DNA from 4 places in the Acidovorax sp. PRC11 genome. Region 2 is predicted to be linked to each of the others. Evidence: predicted binding sites of a transcription regulator. Region 2 holds the regulator's gene; each other region holds the start of a gene.
What was found. The regulator FNR, encoded in region 2, switches genes on or off when oxygen is low (the NO sensors DNR and NnrR bind a similar motif). The targets are predictions, from matches to a motif close to TTGATNNNNATCAA.
Positions count from the first base shown of each region.

Region 1: the regulator FNR is predicted to act here: its motif matches at 2,556-2,569, upstream of ubiM (5-demethoxyubiquinol-8 5-hydroxylase UbiM).
Region 3: the regulator FNR is predicted to act here: its motif matches at 2,119-2,132, upstream of Q9R47_RS19665 (DASS family sodium-coupled anion symporter).
Region 4: the regulator FNR is predicted to act here: its motif matches at 2,529-2,542, upstream of Q9R47_RS14780 (universal stress protein).

Region 1 is NZ_JAUZUQ010000012.1:10,799-15,882, reverse strand. It holds gene Q9R47_RS14690 (IclR family transcriptional regulator C-terminal domain-containing protein) at 1-264, opposite strand, end outside; gene Q9R47_RS14685 (MFS transporter) at 331-1,506, opposite strand; gene Q9R47_RS14680 (LysR substrate-binding domain-containing protein) at 1,583-2,470, shown strand; gene ubiM (5-demethoxyubiquinol-8 5-hydroxylase UbiM) at 2,641-3,957, shown strand; gene Q9R47_RS14670 (ABC transporter permease subunit) at 4,095-5,084, shown strand, end outside.
Region 2 is NZ_JAUZUQ010000016.1:547-5,630, forward strand. It holds partial or broken gene Q9R47_RS17360 (sulfite exporter TauE/SafE family protein) at 1-30, opposite strand, end outside; gene hemN (oxygen-independent coproporphyrinogen III oxidase) at 77-1,459, opposite strand; gene fnr (fumarate/nitrate reduction transcriptional regulator Fnr) at 1,654-2,373, shown strand; gene Q9R47_RS17375 (hypothetical protein) at 2,495-2,782, opposite strand; gene Q9R47_RS17380 (FixH family protein) at 2,850-3,155, opposite strand; gene ccoG (cytochrome c oxidase accessory protein CcoG) at 3,254-4,702, opposite strand; gene ccoP (cytochrome-c oxidase, cbb3-type subunit III) at 4,829-5,084, opposite strand, start outside.
Region 3 is NZ_JAUZUQ010000020.1:81,130-86,213, reverse strand. It holds gene Q9R47_RS19670 (M48 family metallopeptidase) at 1-447, shown strand, start outside; gene Q9R47_RS19665 (DASS family sodium-coupled anion symporter) at 481-2,004, opposite strand; gene Q9R47_RS19660 (MBL fold metallo-hydrolase) at 2,188-2,826, opposite strand; gene Q9R47_RS19655 (LysR substrate-binding domain-containing protein) at 2,914-3,840, opposite strand; gene Q9R47_RS19650 (ABC transporter permease) at 3,954-4,931, shown strand; gene Q9R47_RS19645 (ABC transporter permease) at 4,957-5,084, shown strand, end outside.
Region 4 is NZ_JAUZUQ010000012.1:31,441-36,524, forward strand. It holds gene Q9R47_RS14765 (D-amino acid dehydrogenase) at 1-201, opposite strand, end outside; gene Q9R47_RS14770 (LysR family transcriptional regulator ArgP) at 291-1,208, shown strand; gene Q9R47_RS14775 (TetR/AcrR family transcriptional regulator) at 1,265-1,891, shown strand; gene Q9R47_RS14780 (universal stress protein) at 2,044-2,469, opposite strand; gene Q9R47_RS14785 (metallophosphoesterase) at 2,605-3,456, opposite strand; gene Q9R47_RS14790 (LysR family transcriptional regulator) at 3,453-4,454, opposite strand; gene Q9R47_RS14795 (hypothetical protein) at 4,581-5,012, shown strand.

The DNA.
Region 1 (5,084 bases), on a different contig from region 2:
GGCGGCGAGATCGGGCATGGCGTAGACCTGCCGTGCCATCTCGAAGCAGCGCATCCCCAGGCAATACACCCTGCGCAGGGGATCGCGCCGCAGCAGCCCGCGCGCGACCAGGGTGGCGAGCAGGCGGTAGACCGTCGTGCGCGACCATCCGAAGCGCTGGGCCAGCGCGGCCTGGCCGAGCCCGTCCGGGGTGGAGCCCACCGCTTCCAGCAGGTCGAGCGCCTTGTCCAGGGCAGCGGTGCCGTCGGCGGGAGAAGAAGCCATGTGTGTCTCGAATGGTGGAACGGGCTCGCACTGTAACGGCCCGTGATCCGCCCGCGATCGATGCCGCTATCGCCGCCCGGCCGGCCGCGCCCGGGTCGCCGCTCCCCGGGCGCAGGCCAGCGCCGCGGCGGCCAGCACCACGGCAGGAAGGCCGTAGAGCCAGGACGTGGGCAGCACCGGCAGCCACAGTCCGGCCGCCAGCGGCCCCAGCCCCGCCCCGATGTCCCGCCAGACGGACCGGGCCGCCAGGGCACGGACCCGGTCGGCCCCGGGGTGGCGGAGGGCGACGATGGGTGCGAGCAGCGGCAGCTGCAGGGCCCGCAGCACCACGATCGCCGCGGCGCAGCTCCACAGCCAGCCCGTTCCGAAGCCGACGAGGGCCATGGCCGTCATGAGCGAGAAGACCACGAGCAGCCGTTCCGCGCCCCACCGCTCGGCCCAGCGGCCGCCCACCGGCCCCAGAACGATCTCGGAGCCGTACCGGACGGCGAGCAGCACCGCAGCGGCCGTCAGCGCACTGGAAGGCCACAGCTGCTGGCCCAGCACGGTGAGGCCGATGAGAAACAGGCCATCCAGCGCGAACCCCTCCACGAAGGACCACGTATCCAGGGCGTTGGGACGCGACGGCCTGGCCCTCACGGCGCCCATGCCCGGGTGGGGCCGGGCGGGAAGCGTGCGGGCGGGCCACAGGCCGGCCAGGGCCACGAGGCTCAGCGCGCCCAGCACCCATCGGGGCCCTGCCAGCGCGCTCAGCGCGGCAGCCACCGGCAGGGCGATCACGGGCCCCAGCGCGATGAAGGCACGCGACCGCCCGGACCGTGCCGATGCACCGGCCACCGACGACGTGGCCAGCACCTGGGTGGAGAGGTTCAGCGCGGCGAACGCCATGCCCCAGAGCAGCCGCAGCGGCAACAGCAGCCAGAAGCCGCCGAGGGTGGCATTGCCCAGGGCGCCCACGGCAGCCGCCGCGACCGCCAGCGTGCAGACCCTGCGGTCGCCGTACCGGGCATAGAGGCGCGCGACCCAGCCGTACCCGGCGATGCGCACGAGACGGTTGGCCGCGAGCAGGATTCCCGCCTCCGCCAGGGTGATGCCCCATGCGGCGCCGTGGACGGGGAACAGCAGATAGAGCACCACGTCCGAGGGCAGCGTGGTGGCCAGCGCGATCGCGGCGTTCCTGGAGTCGCGGTCGGCCGCTTCGGGACCGGTAGGAGCTGTCTCTGCCGCGCTTCGTGTCTGCATCGCCCGGATCGTGGGCCACGCGGAGAGCGCCGACAAACGAGTTTGTTGCGCAGCTACGTGTGCAAAAATCTCACGCATGGCCCTGGTGCTTCCTCCTCTCAACGCGGTGCGGGCCTTCGTGGCCGCAGCTCGGCACCAGAGTTTTTCGCGGGCAGCGCAGGAGCTTCACGTGACCCACGGCGCGGTCAGCCGGCAGATCAAGGGCCTCGAAGCCGATCTGGGCGTCGCCCTCTTCGAGCGCCGTGTCCGGCAGGTGGTGCTCACGGTGGAGGGCCAGGCGTTCTACGCGCAGGCCGAGGCGGGTCTCGCCCTGATCGGCCATGCGGCCACCGCCCTCCGGTCCGGTGCGGCGGGCCGTGCCGTGCGGATCAATGTCCGGCCGTCGTTCGCCGTGCGCTGGCTGATCCCCCGGCTGCCCGACTTCGTGGCCAGGCATCCCGGCATCGAGCCGGAAGTCGTCACCAGCACCGCCACCCCGGCGCGCGCGCCGGAGGGTTTCGACGTGGCCGTGCGGCGCGGGCTCCAGGGGTGGCCCGCATCGCTGCAGGTGGCACCGTTCCTGGAGGACGAGGCATTCGCCGTGGCCTCCCCCGCCTTGCTGCGCAGCATGCATCGCCCGGTCGAATCCCCCCGCGATCTGGCGGCGTTCGTGCTGCTCGGCGCGCGATCGAGAAAAGGGGATTGGGACGACTGGTGCCGGCAGGCGGGGATCGGCCGGCTGAAGGCGGCGGGACGGCTGCACCTCGACCACCTGCACCTGGTCTTCCAGGCCGCCATCGATGGGCTGGGCCTGGCCATGGCGCCGCGCTCGTTGTGGGGCAACGATCTGCGGCAGCAGCGGCTGGTGGCGCTGCTGCCACGGCACGGCCTGCCTCTGGACCGGTACTACTACGGCATTTCGCCCGAGGCCTCCGAAGAGACCCGCTGCTTCGTGAAGTGGCTGGAGGCGGCACAAGACCTCTAGCACCCGTCGGGGCCGAGCCCGCCGGCCGGGCCGGAACCCTCCCGGTGGCCGAGGGTGCCGAGGCCTGATGCGGCGGCACCGACGCTTGATGCACGGCAATGGCGGGCGCGGCCCACCGCGCCCACAATGGGCGGTTGCCCTTCCTGCCGCCCTGCCGCCGTCCACCCGCCATGAACGAGATGCCCGCGCCCGCCTCCGCCACCGATCCCCAGCCGACCCGGGCCCTGGCCGTGGCCTCCCACGATTGCGACGTCCTGATCGTGGGCGGAGGCCCCGCGGGGCTGTCGCTGGCGGTCTCGCTGGCGCAGGCGGGCTTCACCGCCACGGTGGTGGAGCGGCAGACCGAAGCCGCGCTGGCCGCGCCCGCCCCGGACGGCCGCGAGATCGCGCTCACCCACCCGAGCGCGGACACGCTGCGGCGCCTGGGTTCCTGGCAGCGGCTGCTGCCGCACGAGATCGGGCGCCTGCACGCGGCGCAGGTGCACGACGGCCCCGTGGGCGGCGCACCGCCGCTGTGCCTGCAGGCCCAGGCCGCGCACGGTCCCGGGCACCTGGGCTGGATCGTGCCCAACCACGCCCTGCGGCGCACCGCCCATGCCGTGGCCGCGTCCACGCCCGGCGTGCGGCTGCTGGCCGGCCGGCAGGTGGCGCGCGTCGCCGTCACGGCCGGTGCGGCGGAACTGGAATGCATTCCCGCCGACGGCACGGGCGATGGCCACGGCAGCCGCCCGCTGCGGCTGCGCGCCCCCCTGCTGGTGGCCGCCGACAGCCGCTTCTCCACCACCCGGCGCCACTTGGGCATCGGCGCATCGAGCACCGACTTCGGCCGCACGGTGATCGTCTGCCGCATGCAGCACGCGCAGGCCGGGGACGGCACCGCGCACGAATGCTTCGGCTACGAGCGTACGCTGGCCATCCTGCCCCTGCCGCCAGACCCGGACACGGGCGCGCCCCTGTGCTCGGTGGTGGTCACCACCCGCGCCGATGACGCCGCCGCGCTGCTGGCGCTGCCGCCGGCGGAGTTCGCCGCCCGGGTGCAGGCCCAGTTCGGCGGCCGGCTGGGCGCGATGCGCCTCGTGGGCGAGCGCCATGCCTACCCGCTGGTCGCCGTCTGGGCGCACCGCTTCAGCGGCCACCGCTGCGCGCTGCTGGGGGATGCGGCGGTGGGCATGCACCCGGTGACGGCCCACGGCTACAACCTGGGCCTGGCGGGCGTGGAGCGGCTCACCGGCGCCCTGGCGCAGGCGCGCCGGACGGGCCGCGACCTCGGCGATGCCGACCTGCTGCGGCGGCATTACGCGGGCCCGCACCACCGCCACGCCTGGCCGCTCTACGAGGGCACGAACGCGATCGTGCGGCTCTACACCGACGACCGCCCGCTGCCGCGCCTGCTGCGGCGCGCGGTGCTGCAGGGCGCGCGCCGGTTTGCGCCCGTGCAGGCGGCGATCGTGGGCCAGCTCATGGGCACGGCGCCGCAGGCGGGCTGAACTTTCGCGCGGCGGCGAACTCATGCATGCCGCCCGCGCACAGTACGAGCCCTGTATGGCGCGCGGGGCGTGCAGGGAGGCCCTTGGCGTCACGGTGACCGGCTACCCTATGCTCTGCCATTCCGGTCCCGCACACCATGAAAAACCAAGCGTCCCGCGAATTCTTTCCACGCCAGGTCGTGGATGCCGGTCCCAACCGATGGGACTGGGCCCTGCTGCCCCTGGTACTGGCCGCGATCGTGCTGCTGGCCTACGGCGCCGCGCAGATGGCGCAGCCCTTCCACATGGGCGAGACGCTGCCGCTGTCGCTCGACCCGTGGCAGCTGCCCTACTACCTGCTGCGCACCACGCTGCGCATGTTCATCGCGATGGGCGCGTCCCTGGTCTTCGCCTGCGTGTTCGCGGTGCTGGCCGCCAAGTACCGGCTGGCCGAGCGGGTGCTGATCCCGCTGCTGGACATCCTGCAGTCCATCCCCATCCTCGGCTTCCTGTCGATCACCGTCACGGGCTTCATCGCGCTCTTCCCGGGCAGCCTGCTGGGCGTGGAGTGCGCCGCCATCTTCGCCATCTTCACCTCGCAGGCATGGAACATGGCCTTCAGCCTGTACCAGTCGCTGCGCACCGTGCCGGCGGAACTGCAGGAGGCAGCGCGCGTGTTCCAGCTCTCGGGCTGGCAGCGCTTCTGGCGGCTGGAGCTGCCCTTCGCCATGCCGGGGCTGCTGTGGAACATGATGATGTCGATGTCCGGCGGCTGGTTCTTCGTGGTGGCGTCCGAGGCGATCTCGGTCTCGCACCAGGACATCAAGCTGCCGGGCGTGGGCTCGTACATCGCGATGGCGATCGAGGCGCGCGACCTCTCCGCCATCGGCTGGGCCATCGGCTGCATGCTGGTGGCGATCCTGCTGTACGACCAGCTGCTGTTCCGGCCGCTGGTGGCCTGGGCCGACAAGTTCCGCTTCGAGGAGAGCGGTGCCGATGCCGTGCCGCGCTCCTGGCTGCTGGACTGGCTGCGCCGCGCGCGCGGCGTGCAGGGCGTGGCGGGCTGGTGCCAGCGGCAACTGGCGCGCACGCTCACGCTGTTCCGCCGCAGCCATGACGGCACCTCGATCCGTGCGCGGCCGCAGTCG
Region 2 (5,084 bases):
GAAGGCCGTCCAGATCAGGGCATCGGGCATGGTGCGGCTCGGCGGTGCTCGGTCGCTCGAAGGCGTGCGCGGCGGCTCAGATGATCCGCGAGAACCGGGCGCGCGTGCGGTCGGCCTGCAGGTAGCGGTCGAACACCATGGCGACGCCGCGCACGAAGAACCAGCCCATTTCGGTCACCGTGATGCCATCGTCGCCCAGCGTGACCAGGCCGTCCCCGGCCATGCCGCCCAGCACTTCCAGCTCGGCCGCGAAGTAGCGGCGGAAGTCGATCAGCCACGACTGCTCCATCGGCTCGAACAGCACTTCGCCCTGGCACATCAGCGCCATGATGACCGAGCGCCGCACGAGGTCGTCGCGCGTGAGCGCCAGGCCGCGCACCACCGGCAGGCGGCCCTGGTTGATCAGGTCGTAGTACTCGTCGAGCGTCTTGGCGTTCTGGCTGTAGGTGGCGCCCACGCGGCCGATCGCCGAGACGCCCAGCGCGATGAGGTCGCAGTCGGGCTGCGTGCTGTAGCCCTGGAAGTTGCGGTGCAGCCGTCCCTGGCGCTTGGCCACGGCCAGTGCGTCGTCCGGCAGCGCGAAATGGTCCATGCCCACGTACACGTAGCCCGCGTCCTGGAAGGCGTTGAGCGAGCGCGACAGCATCGAGACCTTGGCGGAGGCCATCGGCAGCTCGGCCGACACGATGCGCCGCTGCGGCTTGAAGCGCTCGGGCAGGTGGGCATAGGCATAGAGCGCGATGCGGTCGGGCCGCAGCTCTGCCACCTGGGCGAGCGTGCGGTCGAACGATTCGGGGGTCTGCCGGGGCAGGCCGTAGATCAGGTCCACGTTGATCGACTCGAAGCCGATCCGGCGCGCCTCCTGCACGAGCGCGAACACCTGCTCGGCGGGCTGCACGCGGTGCACGGCCTTCTGCACGGCCGGGTCGAAATCCTGCACACCGAAGCTCAGCCGGTTGAAGCCGAGCTGCGCGAGCCTGGCGAGCCGCTGCGCGTCCACCGTGCGCGGATCGACCTCGATCGAGTATTCGCCGCCGGGCACGAGCGTGAAGCTGCGCCGCAGCATGTTCATGAGTTCCTGCAGCCCGTCGTCGCTCAGGAAGGTGGGGCTGCCGCCGCCGATGTGCAGCTGGCTCACGGCCTGGCCCGGCGCGCAGTGGGCCATGTGCAGATCGATCTCGCGGCTCAGGTAGCGCAGGTAGACGTCGGCGCGCTCGGGATGGCGCGTGATGATCTTGTTGCACGCGCAGTAGTAGCACAGCGATTCGCAGAACGGGATGTGCACGTAGAGCGAGAGCGGCACGGCCTTGGCGGCCGAGCCGAGCCGGCGCTGCTGCAGGGCCAGCACGTACTCGTCCGGGCCGAAGGCCTCCACGAAGCGGTCGGCGGTCGGATAGGAGGTGTAGCGGGGCCCCGGCACGTCGAAGCGGCGCAGAAGCTCGGGAGTCACAGCGTTCATGGTGCGGAATTCCTTGTCGGTCCACAATGTGCACCAGGTGCCGCGCCCGCGTCCTTGACATCGGTCAAGCATTTGGAAGCGTGTCGCTGCCACAATTGACGCATCACAGTTGTATGCCACATTGACCGCGTGTCCACTCCGTACACGGCAGTCGTGCAGTGGCCGGAATGCCTCGAAGGGAAGGCCACTCATCCATGAATCCTCACACCATCAAGGTCGCCTGTTCGAACTGCAACCTGCGCGAACTCTGCATGCCGCTCGGCCTGAACGACCAGCAGCTGCAGCGCATCGACGACATCGTGGCCACGCGCCGCAAGGTCAAGCGCGGCGCCACGCTGTTCCGCAACGGCGAGGCCTTCACGTCGCTCTTCGCCATCCGCACGGGATTCTTCAAGACCTGCGTGGCCACCGAGGACGGGCGCGACCAGGTGACGGGCTTCCAGATGGCCGGCGAGATCATCGGGCTCGACGGCATCGTGAGCGACCACCACACCTGCGATGCCGTCGCGCTGGAGGACGCCGAGGTCTGCGTGATGCCTTTCGACCGCATCGAGGAGCTGTCGCGCGAGGTCACCGCGCTGCAGCACCACGTGCACAAGATCATGAGCCGCGAGATCGTGCGCGAGCACGGCGTGATGCTGCTGCTCGGCAGCATGCGCGCCGAGGAGCGCCTGGCCGCGTTCCTGCTCAACCTCGTGCAGCGCCTGCATGCGCGCGGCTTCTCGCAGTCCGAACTGGTGCTGCGCATGACGCGCGAGGAGATCGGCAGCTACCTGGGCCTCAAGCTGGAGACCGTGAGCCGCACGTTCTCGAAGTTCGTCGAGGAAGGCATCGTCGAGGTCAAGCAGCGGCACGTGCGCATCGTCGAGCCGGATGCGCTCAAGCGGATAGTCAACAGCCAGGCTTGCCACTGACATCCCCCTGAGGCGCCGGTGGCCGGGCGAAGCCCGCTCCACGGCGTCTGCCGGCATGGCCTGCTCCGCGGCCTTTTGGCGGGTGAGGCAATGCGTGTTCGACGACCGTGCTTTGTGCGCATCACTGCATGAACTTGCCGCATTCCAGCGGGCGCTCCCCCGTGGGCACGGGGCAGCGGTTGAGTTCGAACGGCGACATCGACAGCAGCGTGGTGAGCGCGCCCGAGAGCATGCACAGCGCCCAGAACACGAAGAACGCCACCGTGTAGACGCCCTCGCGCGAGAGGGCGAGGGGCTGGTCGGCCCAGTGCAGGGCGGCCGGGTCCACGAAGGCGAACACCACCATTTCGATCAGGCCGGCCACCAGGAAGGCGGGCCAGGCGATCCACATCAGGCGCTGGGCTTTCATCGCGATCTCCTCCTTTGCGTTGCATCTGCTGCTACCGGAAGCGGCGGCCCGCCGGGGCGAGGCCACTTCAGCGCGGCTGGTCCTGCTGCGGCGTGGCGGCGTGGTTGCGTGCCTTCATCGCCGGCTCCATGCCGGCACGCGCGCGTTCCCGCGCGAGCGTGCGGTTGATCTCGATGCCCTGGCGGTAGTAGTCCTCGGCCACCACCGGGTCGGGCTGGCGCACGGCGAGCCATGCGGTGGCCGTGCCGGCCACCACCACGATCGCGGGGCCCGCGATCACCATCCACACGTGGCCGAACTTCCACCAGGGTTGGGCTGCCGTGCCGGCCGCGCTGCCGCCGGCCGTCGCCGCTGCATGGGTTGCTGTCGTCATGATCTGGCTCCTTCTTCCTCGTCGCGCGCCCATCACACCATGCGGTCGCGGGGCACGCCAATACCGAATAACACCAATCCCCACCCTCTGCATGCCGCTCAGCGCGGCACGAGGAAGATGGACTTCTCGCGCACGTGGGCATGCGTGCCCAGTGCCTCGATGTCGAACGCCACCGGATGCGATCCCGGCGCGGCCGAGCCGTAGGGGATCTGCAGCCGCACGGCCACCCAGCGCGACTGCGCCGCGCCGATCTCCAGTTCGGCGTCGGACGCCACCACCAGCCCTTCCATGCCCGTGGCCGCGATGCGGTAGCGCTGGGGCGCCTCGGTCGCGTTCATGATCTGCAGGCTGTAGACGTTCTCCAGCCGCCCGCCCGCGACGATGCGCGAGAGCGCCGCGCGGTCGCGCACCACGTCCACCTTGAGCGGCGTGCGCAGCGCCAGGCTCGTGATCATGCCGGCGCTGAGCGCCACCAGCACGGCGGTGTAGATGAGCACGCGCGGCCGCAGCACGCGGCGCAGCATCTGCGACTGCGTCCAGCGGTTCGCCACGCCGTTCTGCGTGGAGTAGCGGATGAGCCCGCGCGGGTACTTCATCTTGTCCATCACGGTGTTGCACGCATCCACGCAGAGGCCGCAGCCGATGCATTCGTACTGCAGGCCGTTGCGGATGTCGATGCCCACCGGGCAGACCTGCACGCACAGAGTGCAGTCGATGCAGTCGCCCAGGCCCTTCGCGCGGTGGTCCACCGACTTGTTGCGCGGGCCGCGCGGCTCGCCGCGCGCGTCGTCGTAGGTGACGACGAGGGTGTCCTTGTCGAACATCGCGCTCTGGAAGCGCGCGTACGGGCACATGTACTTGCAGACCTGCTCGCGCAGGAAGCCAGCGTTGCCGTAGGTGGCGAAACCGTAGAACGCCACCCAGAAGAGCTGCCACGATCCCTGCAGCGCCATCACCTCTGCGCCCAGTTCGCGGATCGGCACGAAGTAGCCCACGAAGGTGAAGCCCGTCCATGCCGAGACGGCGATCCAGAGGAACTGCTTGAGCGCCTTCTTGCGGACCTTCTCGAAGGTCCAGGGTCCGTTGTCGAGCCGCAGGCGCGCGCTGCGGTCGCCCTCCACCTTGTGCTCGATCCACATGAACATCTCGGTGTACACCGTCTGCGGGCAGGCGAACCCGCACCAGAGCCGGCCCGCCACCGCGGTGAACAGGAAGAGCGAGAGCGCCGAGATGATGAGCAGGCCCGTCAGGTAGATGAAGTCCTGCGGGTAGAGCACCAGCCCGAACAGGTAGAAGCGCCGCGCGCCGAGGTCGAACAGCACCATCTGCCGCTCGCCCCACTGCAGCCACGGCAGACCGTAGAACACCAGCTGCGTGAAAGCGACCATGGCCCAGCGCCAGCGCGCGAACACGCCGGCGATGGACCGCGGGTAGATCTTCTTCTGGGCTTCGTAGAGGGAGACGACTTCGGCCTGTGCCGATCCGCCGTCCGCCGGAACGGGGGCGATCGGGATGACCTTGCGCGGCTGTCCGTCAGGGGGCTTCATGGGGTTCTGCTTTGCTTTGCCGGCCGGCGGTCTCGTGTCGTGGGAGCGGGTCGTTGCGCATCGCGCATCGGGGCCGAAAAGGGAGCGGCGCGCCGGCCGGCGGCGCTCCCCGTGCGGTCCCTTCGTTCAGCGGGCCGGAGCGGCCGCTGCGGTGTTCGCGCCCGGCCGGTTGGAGAGGCCCCACACGTAGGCGGTGAGCACGCCGATCTGCGCATCGGTGAGCTTGCCGGCCTGCGCGGGCATCTGGTTCGTCTTGCCGTGGTTGATCATGGCGGTGATGGCACCCTCGCCCCAGCCGTGCAGCCAGACATCGTCGGTCAGGTTGGGCGCGCCCAGCGCGGTGTTGCCCTTGCCGTCCATGCCGTGGCAGGCAGCGCACGCC
Region 3 (5,084 bases), on a different contig from region 2:
ACGGGCATCCTCGACCAGCTCAAGCTCAGCGACGACGAGGCCGCCATGGTCATGGGCCACGAGATGGCGCACGCCCTGCGCGAACATGCCCGCGCACGCCTCGCCAAGACGCAGGCCACCAGCATGGGCCTGTCGCTCGGCGCGCAGCTGCTGGGCCTGGGCGATCTGGGCAACGCGGCGGCCAACCTCGGCACGCAATTGATCTCGCTCAAGTTCAGCCGCAGCGACGAGACCGAGGCCGACCTCGTCGGGCTGGAGATGGCGGCCCGCGGCGGCTACAACCCCGAATCCGCCGTGACGCTCTGGCGCAAGATGGGCGAGGCGACGGGCGGGCAGGGCGGCTTGGCGTTCCTCTCCACCCACCCCAGCGGCCCGGAACGCATCCGCGAGCTGGAGCAGAACGTTCCGCGCGTGCAGGGGCTCTACCAGGCCGCGCGCCGCGGGTAGGTCCGCCGCCTCGTCCGCGGGCCCCTGGGGGCGTCAGAGCACGCCCATCCACGGCCAGAGCGTGGCCGACAGCAGCAGGATGAGCGCCAGGCCTGCCATCGTCACCACCAGCCCCACCTTGGCGAACTGCAGCGTGCCGAACGCGCCCGTGCCGTAGCACAGCATGTTCTGCGGTGCATTCGTCGGCAGGATGAAGCCGAACGACACGACGAAGCTTTGCACGAGCACGATGCCGAAGGCCGTTTCCTTCGAAACCGGCAGCGTTTGCGCGAAGGCGATGAAGATGGGTATCAGCGTGCTGGCCAGGCCCGTGGCAGAGGCGAAGCCCAGGTGCAGCACGATGCTGAATACGGCCAGCGCGCCGATCACCGCCACCACCGGAAGTCCCTCGAGGCCCAACTGCCCCAGCGTCTGCTGGGCCAGCCAGCCGGCCGCCCCGGTACGCTGCAGCAGCGTGCCCAGCGAGATCGACGCCGCGAACAGCACCACCGTGCCCCAGGGCACCAGCTTTTCGGCCTGCGCCCAGTGCATCACGCCGATGCGCGGCATGAGCAGCAGCGCGATGCCCAGCTGCGTGGTGGTGGTCGTGTCGAACGGGTGCAGCGTGCCTTCCGTGGACCAGAGCACCAGCAGCAGCAGCGCCACCGCGATCAGGCGCTTCTCCGGAGCGCTGACGGGGCCGAGCGCGCGCAGTTGCTCGCGCAGGTTGCCTGCGGCGTCCTCGGAGTCGGGTACCTCGGGGCGCAGCAGCCACAGCGACACGAAGAACAGCACGACGGACATGCCGATGGTGAAGGGCAGGGCGGCCAGGAACCATTGCCCCCAGGTCACGCCGTGGCCGAAGGCCCCCTGCATGAAGTTCAGGCTGATGAGGTTCTGCGCGGCACCCGTCTTCACCGCGATGTTGAAGATCGAGCAGGCCTGCGCCGTCACGATCATCAGCGTGGCGCCCAGGCTGCTGCCCACGGGCAGGCCGAGCGCCGCGGTGATGCCCACCATGATCGGTATCACCGCGCCCACGCGCGCCGTGGCGGAAGGAATGAACAGCGCCAGCACGAAGCCCACCAGCATCGCGCCCAGCGTGAGCCGGGCCGGCGAAATGCCGACCCGGCTCATCACCAGCAGCGCCACCCGGCGGTCCAGCCCCGTGTGCTTGAGCGCCACGGCCAGGAACAGCGCGGCGGCCACCAGCAGCACGGCCGTGGACGAGAAACCGCCCAGCATCACGGTGAGCGCATCGGCGGAGCCCATGGGTTTGGCCCCCGGCGTGAGCGGTTTGCCCATCAATCCCACCACCGCCATGCCGGTGAGCAGCACCGCGCTGTTGGCGGGCGAGACGCATTCGCTGATCCACAGCGTGACCACGAGCACCAGCAAGCCCAGGGCGACCTGGCCGGAGGGAGATAGCCCGGCCGGGGCCGGCAGCGCAAGCACCAGGGCATACAGACCCAGGGCGAGCAGCAGGTAGGCAAGCTTGCGACGGGAGTCGGGCTCGGGCTGCGAGGTGATGGGAGCGGCGGGAGAAGGCGAATGCGGGGGGACGGGCGACGGCGTCATGGCGGAGGCTTTTCTTTCACGGTAAGGCCGTGGCCCGCCATGGATCGGAAACTACCGATTGCGCGGAACCATCGGACCTGCAGGAAAGGATGCCCGCATGCCGCCTTCGAGGCGTTGACCGGCATCAAGGCCGGGTGGATGGCCGGCCGTGGCCCTCGCCGTGTCCCCGCCGCGGAATGCCGCTCAGGTCCCGCCCACGAAGGGATTGCTGCGCCGCTCGCGGCCGAAGCTGCTCTCCGGCCCATGTCCGGGAATGAACACCGTCTCGTCGCCCATGGGCCACAGGCGCTGCACGATGCTGTCGATCAGGTCCTGGTGGTTGCCCTGCGGGAAGTCCGTGCGGCCGATGCTGCCGGCGAACAGCACGTCGCCCACGAAGCAGCGCTGGATCTGCGGCGCATGGAACACCACGTGGCCCGGCGTGTGGCCCGGGCAGTGGCGCACCTGCAGCGTCTCGTGGCCGATCTGCACCGTGTCGCCGTCGCCCAGCCAGCGCGTGGGCACGAACGGCCGCGCGGGCGGAAAACCGAACATCGCGCTCTGCTGCGGCAGCCCGTCGATCCAGAACTGGTCGCCCGGGTGCGGCCCGGTGATCGGCAGCGACAGCCGCTCGGCCAGCTCGCCCGCGCCGCCCGCATGGTCGATGTGGGCGTGCGTGAGCCAGATCTGCTCCAGCCGCAGGCCGCGGCCTTCGACTTCGGCGAGCACGCGGTCGAGGTCGCCGCCCGGATCGATCACGGCGGCCGCTTGCGTGGCATCGCACCAGACGAGCGAGCAGTTCTGCTGGAAGGCGGTGACGGGGATGGTGTGGTAGTGGAGCATGAAAAGGGAGAAAAATGAAAGCCGCGTGCGAGCCCGTGTCGCGATGAACGGCAGGCCGCGGGACCGGACGGCTCGCCCCTGTCACGGCTACCTTCCCACGATCTCGTCCACCTGCTCTCCCCGGGTTTCCTGGGCCTGCAACTGCAGCCAGCTGCGCAGGGCCGCGAGCGTGGGATTGGCCCGTTGGTGTTCGTGGAAGACGAAATAGTAGCCGTTGCGGCTGGTGTAGCCCGCCGTCAGCGGATTGATCAGGTCGCCGCGACTGAGTTCTTCCTGAACGAGTTCGGAGGGCACGAGCGCCACCCCCATGCCCGCCGCGGCCGACCGCAGCAGCGTCGAATAGAACTCGTAGCGGATGACGCGCGGGTTCTGGGGCGGCAGCACCCGGTTATCCGCGAAGAATTCGGTCCACGCCTGGGGCGCCTGGAAATGCTGCAGCAGCGGAAACTTGGCCACGTCCGATAGTTGCTGCAGTCCCTCGTTCTGCGCCAGCAGATGTTCCGACGCCACCAGCAGCATCTCGCGTCCGAAAAGGTAATCGGACTGGTAGCCGTGCCAGTTGCCGTCGCCGAACCGGAATTCGCCATCGGCATCGGCATGCTCGCGGCCGTCCTTCGACATCAGGCTCGTGAACTGGACACTGATCTGCGGATATTGCCGGGCGAACGATCCGAATCTCGGCAGGAGCCACCGGTCGCCGAGGATCGCGAGCATCCGCAGGGTCAGCGTCGAAGGGGCCGTGCGCCGCTCGGTCAGGCGGGCCGACGCGGCGACGAGCTGGTCCAGCACCGGCCGGATGTCATCGAGGTAGGCCGAACCCAGGGCGGTCAATGCCAGGCCCCGGTTGACCCGGATGAACAACGGAACGTCCAGGCATTCCTCCAGGGCACGGATCTGTTTGCTGACGGCGCTTTGCGTGAGAAACAACTCATCGGCTGCGGTGGTGAAGCTCAAATGCCGGGCTGCCGCCTCGAAGACGCGCAATGAAGTGATCGTCGGAAGGTTCGGCCGCATACGGGTTTACCACTAACATGACGTTTTGGAATGCGGAGGCGAATATACGTCACTTGTCCGCCCGCACGGCTCTACCTAACATCCCATTTGCAAAGATTCCAAAGAGATTTGAAATGGCGGTTTTCCTGTTCCGGCGGTGCCTGCAGAGTCTGCTGGTTATAGCCTTGATGTCGGTTCTGGTTTTCGTGGGCGTATACGCCATCGGCAATCCCATCGACATATTGCTGAGTCCGCAGGCGGACGCGGAAGAAGTGCAGCGGGTGACCGCTGCCCTGGGGCTGGATCAGCCATTGGCCGTGCAATACGGGCATTTCGTGGCCCGTGCACTGTCGGGTAATCTCGGCAATTCGTTCGTCCATAACACGCCGGCGGCGAGCCTGATCCTCGAGCGCATGCCCGCGACGCTCGAGCTGGCCGTGGTGGCCATGGCCATGGCGGTGGTGATCGGCATACCGCTCGGCCTGTGGGCGGGGCTGAGGCCGGACAGTGTTGCTGGCAGAACCATCCTGACCGGGTCGATCGTCGGCTTCTCCCTGCCGACCTTCTGGGTGGGGCTGATGCTGATCATGGTGCTGTCCGTGCAGCTGGGCTGGCTGCCTTCCAATGGCCGGGGCCAGACCGTGGAGGTGCTGGGCATCCCCCTGTCGATATTCACGCTCGACGGCTGGAAACACCTGCTCATGCCGGCGCTGAACCTGGCGTTGTTCAAGGTATCGCTGGTCATCCGGCTCACCCGTGCAGGCGCCCGGGAGGCGCTGCTGCAGGATTACGTGAAATTCGCCCGGGCAAAAGGCCTGTCGCCTTTCCGGGTGGTCGGCGTGCATGTGTTGAAGAACATCATGATTCCGATTATCACGGTGGTGGGGCTTGAATTCGGTTCCGTCATCGCATTTGCCGTGGTGACCGAGTCGGTATTCTCGTGGCCTGGAATGGGAAAACTGCTCATCGAGTCGATCAACCTGCTCGATCGGCCGGTGGTGGTGGCTTATCTGCTGGTCATCGTCAGCCTTTTCATATTCATCAATCTGGCGGTCGATATCGTGTATTCCCTCGTCGATCCCCGGGTCCGACTGGCGGACGCGGACGCCTGACTTCCCCTACTTTCCTCAAATACCCATGAATACCGGAATCGCCCGGGTGTTCCGCTCGTATGCGGACAGCTGGATCGCCCTGCTCGGCCTCTTCGTCCTGTGCGTATTCGCCCTCGGTGCCATTGCCGCGCCGTGGGTCGCTCCGCAACAGCC
Region 4 (5,084 bases), on a different contig from region 2:
CCACTTGAGCGCCTTCCAGGGCGCCTCGCGGTTCGCCCAGGGCTCGCAGTAGCTCACGGAGATCTGCGCCGCATTGGCATAGCTCGTCTCCAGCGACGCATCGGGCTGGCGGTCGACGACGATGACGTCATGGCCGCGCTCCAGCAGGTGCCACGCGGTGCTGATGCCGATGATGCCGGCTCCGAGGACGATGGTTTTCATAGCTGCGCAGTGTGCGGCGGAGCCCGTTATTTTTGAAGAGGAATTAAACTTCCTCCAAATTCATCAGTTCACCTAATGAAGCGAACGCCATGAGCACCTTCGATCCCGCCGCCCTGGAATGCCTGGCCGCCATCGTGGAAGAGGGGGGCTTCGAGCGCGCCGCCCAGCGCCTGAACGTTACCCAGTCGGCCGTCTCGCAGCGCCTGCGTGCGCTGGAGGCCCAGGTGGGCTCGGTGCTGATCGTGCGCAGCCGGCCGCTCAAGCCCACGAGCGCGGGCCAGCTGCTGCTCAAGCACACCAAGCAGCTGCGCCTGCTGCGCGCCGACCTGGAACGCGACCTGCAGGACCTCGCGCCCAGCGCGCCCGGCGGCGCCCGCGAGGACGAGCGCATCGCCATCGCCATCAATGCCGACAGCATCGCCACCTGGGCCCTCGACGCGCTGCACGACCTCGCCCGCCAGCGCCTGCCGATCGAGATCATCGCGGACGACCAGGATTTCACCCAGGAGTGGCTGCGCTCGGGCCAGGTGCTGGGCTGCGTGACCACGCTCAGGCAGCCGATGCGCGGCTGCAAGGTGGTGCCGCTGGGGGCCATGCGCTACGTGGCGGTGGCCTCGCCCGGCCTGGCGGCGCGGCACCTGCCGCAGGGGCTCACGCCGCACAACTTCCGCGACGTGCCCTTCCTGTCGTTCAACCGCAAGGACGACATGCAGTCGGAATTCATCATGCGCGCCTTCGGCCTCAAGCGGGTGGCGCTGCACCACCTGTTCGTGCCCAGTTCCGAAGGCCAGGTGCGCGCCGTCGTCGCCGGATGGGGCGCGGGCGTGGTGCCCGAGCTGCTCGCGCGCCCGGCGCTCGCCAGCGGGGCGCTCGTGGACCTCGCCCCGGGCCACGCGCTGCCGATCCAGCTCTATTGGCACTGCTGGAATCTGGAATCCGAAGTGCTCGACGCGCTGACCGAGGCGCTCACGGCCGCCGCGGCCCGCACGCTCGCCACCGATCCATGACGCAGGCAGCCCTTACGCTACTGTCGAGTTAGCGACGGAGGCCCTAAGATGCGCGCATGAACACGCCCGCTCCGCCCCGCCGCTCCTTCAAGGCACAGATGCACGAGGCCCGCGCCCAGGCGATCGTGGCGGCCGCAGGCCGGCTGCTGGGCGAGAAGGGCTTCGAGGCCATGACGCTCGAAGAGGTCGCCGCCGAGGTGGGCGTGGCCAAGGCGAGCCTCTACAAGCATTTCGCCGGCAAGGAAGAACTGTGCGCCACCGCCATGGCCCAGGCCGTGGGCCGGCTCGGCGCCTTCCTCGACGGACTGCCCGCCGATCTGCCGGCGTTCGAATGCCTGCGCGAGCTGCTGCGCTGGCTGCTGTCCCAGCAGCTCACCGACGAACTGCCGCTGATGCTCGCCCGCAATTCGGGCCTGCGGGGCCCGCTCAAGGACTGCGCGGCCTACCAGGCAGCGCTGCAGGAAGTGAGCGCGCGCGCCACGGAATGGATCGCCGCGGCCCAGCGCGAGGGCCGGCTGAGCGAGGCGCTGCCGTGCGAGGTGATCCTCTATTCGCTCTACGCCCGCAGCGCCGATCCGCTGCTCTCCATGCTGCGGGAGCGGGGCGGGTACACCGACGGGCAGATCGTGGACTGGGCGGTGCAGGCGTGCTTCGATGGCCTGAAAAGCAGGTCGACCCCCTGAGCGGCTGCGCCGCTTCCCCCTGCTCTCGCGCTGGCGCGCGGGAAGGGGGACGACGCCGGTGGCCGGGCCAGGCCCGTTCCACGGCGTCCGCCGGCATGGCCTGCTCCGCGGCCTTTTGATCGGTCGGCGCCCTGCCTGTCCAAGGGCCTGGCTCAGCGCACCAGCAGCACCGGCACCCGGCTGCTGGCCAGCACCTGGGTGCTGACCGAGCCCATGACGAGCTGGCCCAGCGCGCCGTGGCCGTGGGAGCCCATCACCAGCAGGTCGAACTTGCCCGCATCGGCCGCCTTGGCGATGGTCTCGCCGACCGGGCCGATCTTCACGATGCGCTTGGGCGTGATGCCGTGGCGCGCGAGGAACTTGGCGACCGGGCCGATGACCTTCTCGGCTTCGTCGGCGTAGTACTTCTCGACCACTTCCTTGCCCAGGGCGGCGCGGGCCCGCGGGGGCAGCGGCGACTGCACGGTGATCGCAGTCACGTCGTGCGTGCCGCCGGCGAGCAGTTCGTCGTGCGTGGCGAGGTAGGCCAGCATTTTCTTGGTATAGGCGCTGCCGTCGACGGCCAGGAGGATCTTCATGGTAGAGACGCTTTCACAAAGGGATGGAGGGAGACTAAAGCGCGCCTGTGCCTGTTGTCTTGACCTGGGTCATCTTTGTGCTGCCGTGCGCGTGCGGACCGGGACGGGCATGGGTGCATGCGGCCCCGGCGCCCATCATACGGTGATGGTGAAATGCGGCCGGAAGGTCTCCTGCTCGCCCTTGCCCGCATAGCCGAGCGGGTTGGCGACCACGCGGCAGGCCCAGGCGCTGCCGTCCGCGCGGGTGTCCTGCGCGGTGTAGTCGCTGGGCGCATGCAGGTGGCCGTGCATCCATACCTGCGCATGGGGCAGCAGGTCGTCGAGCGCATTGCAGAAGCCCGCGGTGCCGGGCACCAGGCCGTAGCGCGGGTCGGCGCTGCGCAGGCTGGGGGCGAAGTGGGTGACCGCTACCGTGGGGCCGTCGAAAGGCGTCTGCAAGGCCGCACGCAGCCAATCCTGGCAGCGCAGGGCTTCTTCGCGCATGGGCTCGGCCAGGAAGGGCTCGCCACCGCGCGTGCCGCCGGTCTTGCGCAGGTAGAAGTTCGCCGCGCGGAAGGCCTTGTCGCGGTGGCGCAGCAGCCGGGCCATGTCGGCGCCCTGGTCGCTCTTGTCCAGGGCGAGCGCATCGAAGTCGCTCCAGAGCGTGGTGCCCACGAAGCGCACGTCCTGCAGCACCGCCGTCTCGCGGTCGAGCCACTGCAGGCCCAGCCGGTCGCAGGTGGCCCGCAGCCGCTCGCGCCCCGCATCGAAATCCTGCATGTCGTACTCGTGGTTGCCGGGCACGAACAGCACCGGCACGGGCCAGCCCGCATGCTGCGGCAACGGCGAGAAGCGTGCCAGCCCGAAATCGTCGTCGGCGAGGCGCGAGCCGCTCTGGTAGGAGCCGATGTCCCCCGCGAGCACGAGCAGGTCGGCATCCGGGGCGGGGCTCGGCTGGAACGCGGGATGGGCCTCCAGGTGCAGGTCGGACAGCAGTTGGATCTTCATGGGCCCGGATTGTCCGGTGCGGGCGGCGGCGCGGCTGCCGGAGGGCGCGCCGTGGTGTGCAGGGCCGAGCGCGCCATGGCGCCGCGCAGCCAGCGGTGGGCTGCGTCGTGGCCCTTGTTGCGGTGCCAGAGCGCATCGACGTGCACCGTGGGCAGCGGCATCGGCAGCGCCCGCCAGACGAGCTCGCCGCCCAGGCTCGCCACCCCCACGAAGTGGCGCGGCAGCACCGTGAGCAGGTCGGTGGTGGCCACCACGCGGCCCGCGGTGAAGAACTGGTTCACGGTGAGCACGATGCGGCGCTCGCGGCCGAGGGCGGTGAGCGCCTCGTCGATGAAACCGTAGGGCTTGCCCGAGAAGCTCACGAGCAGATGGCGCGCCGCGCAGTACTGGTCCAGCGTCAGCGGCTCGGCCGCCAGCGGATGGTCCTGGCGCATCACGCAGACGTATTCGCCATCGTAGAGCCGCAGGCTTTCATAGGCGACCACGCTGTCGGTCTGGGCGCGTGCCGTGAGGTCGGCCATCACCGCGGGGAAGTAGCCCACGGCCATGTCGGTCGAGCCGTCGTCCAGCAGGCCGCGCGGGTCGCGCGTGGTGAGCGGCACCACGCGCAGCGACACGCCGGGCGCCTCGCGCTCCACGATTTCCACCAGCGGCGGGATCAGCGTGGCGCCCGTGGCGTCGGCCAGCGCGAGCACGAAGGTGGAATTGGCCGAGGCCGGATCGAACGCGCCCGGTGCCAGCGATTGCTGCAACTGGGCCAGCGCCTGCCGCACGGGCGGCCAGAGGGCGAGCGCGCGCGGCGTCGGCTCCACGCCCTGGCCGCTGCGCACCACGAGGTCGTCGCCCAACACCTCGCGCAGCCGGCGCAGGGCATTGCTGACCGCCGGCTGGGTGATCGCGAGCTTGGCGGCCGCGCGCGTGAGGTTGCGCTCGGCCATGATTTCATCGAACACCCGCAGCAGGTTCAGGTCGAGCGAGCGGAAATTGATCGGCGCCATCGTCGAATCATCACAGATATGAATGTCTGGGATTCAAAATATAAAGTGGAAGAACCCTGGGGTAAACCCTAAGATACCTGCATTCGCCCGGCAACTTCGCCACAAGCGACCGAAAGGGAACACATCATGACCAGCTTCGTCCACATCGACTACCGTACCGAACACCCTGGCGTGGCCCGTGCCGAACAGGCCGCCGCCACCCTGAAGAGCGCCTTCGACGGCGCGCGCGGCGCCTCCTCCCTGCTGCTGGCCGCCGTCGTGGCCGCCGTGCTGGTGGTCGCCAACCAGATCATCGACACCTGGAGCGAAGGCCACACCCTCACCGCCTGGATGGTGCTCTGGCTGATCGCCTTCGCCGCCCTGGCCCTGCTGGCCGGCCCCGTGCGCCGTGGCGCCGCCATGCTGCGTGCCGGCTTCCACGCCTGGACGGAAGCCCGCCGCCGCGACGCCGAGGACGAGCAGACTTGGAACGCCGCCCTCTACGACGCCCGCATCATGGCCGACCTGAGCCGCGCCATGAACGGCATCGCCGTGGACAACATCCGCCGCTACTACTGATCCGATTCCATCAGGTCCCGGGCCATGCGCCCGGACCGGCCGGGCGGGGCCACGAACCCCGAACTCTTCCGG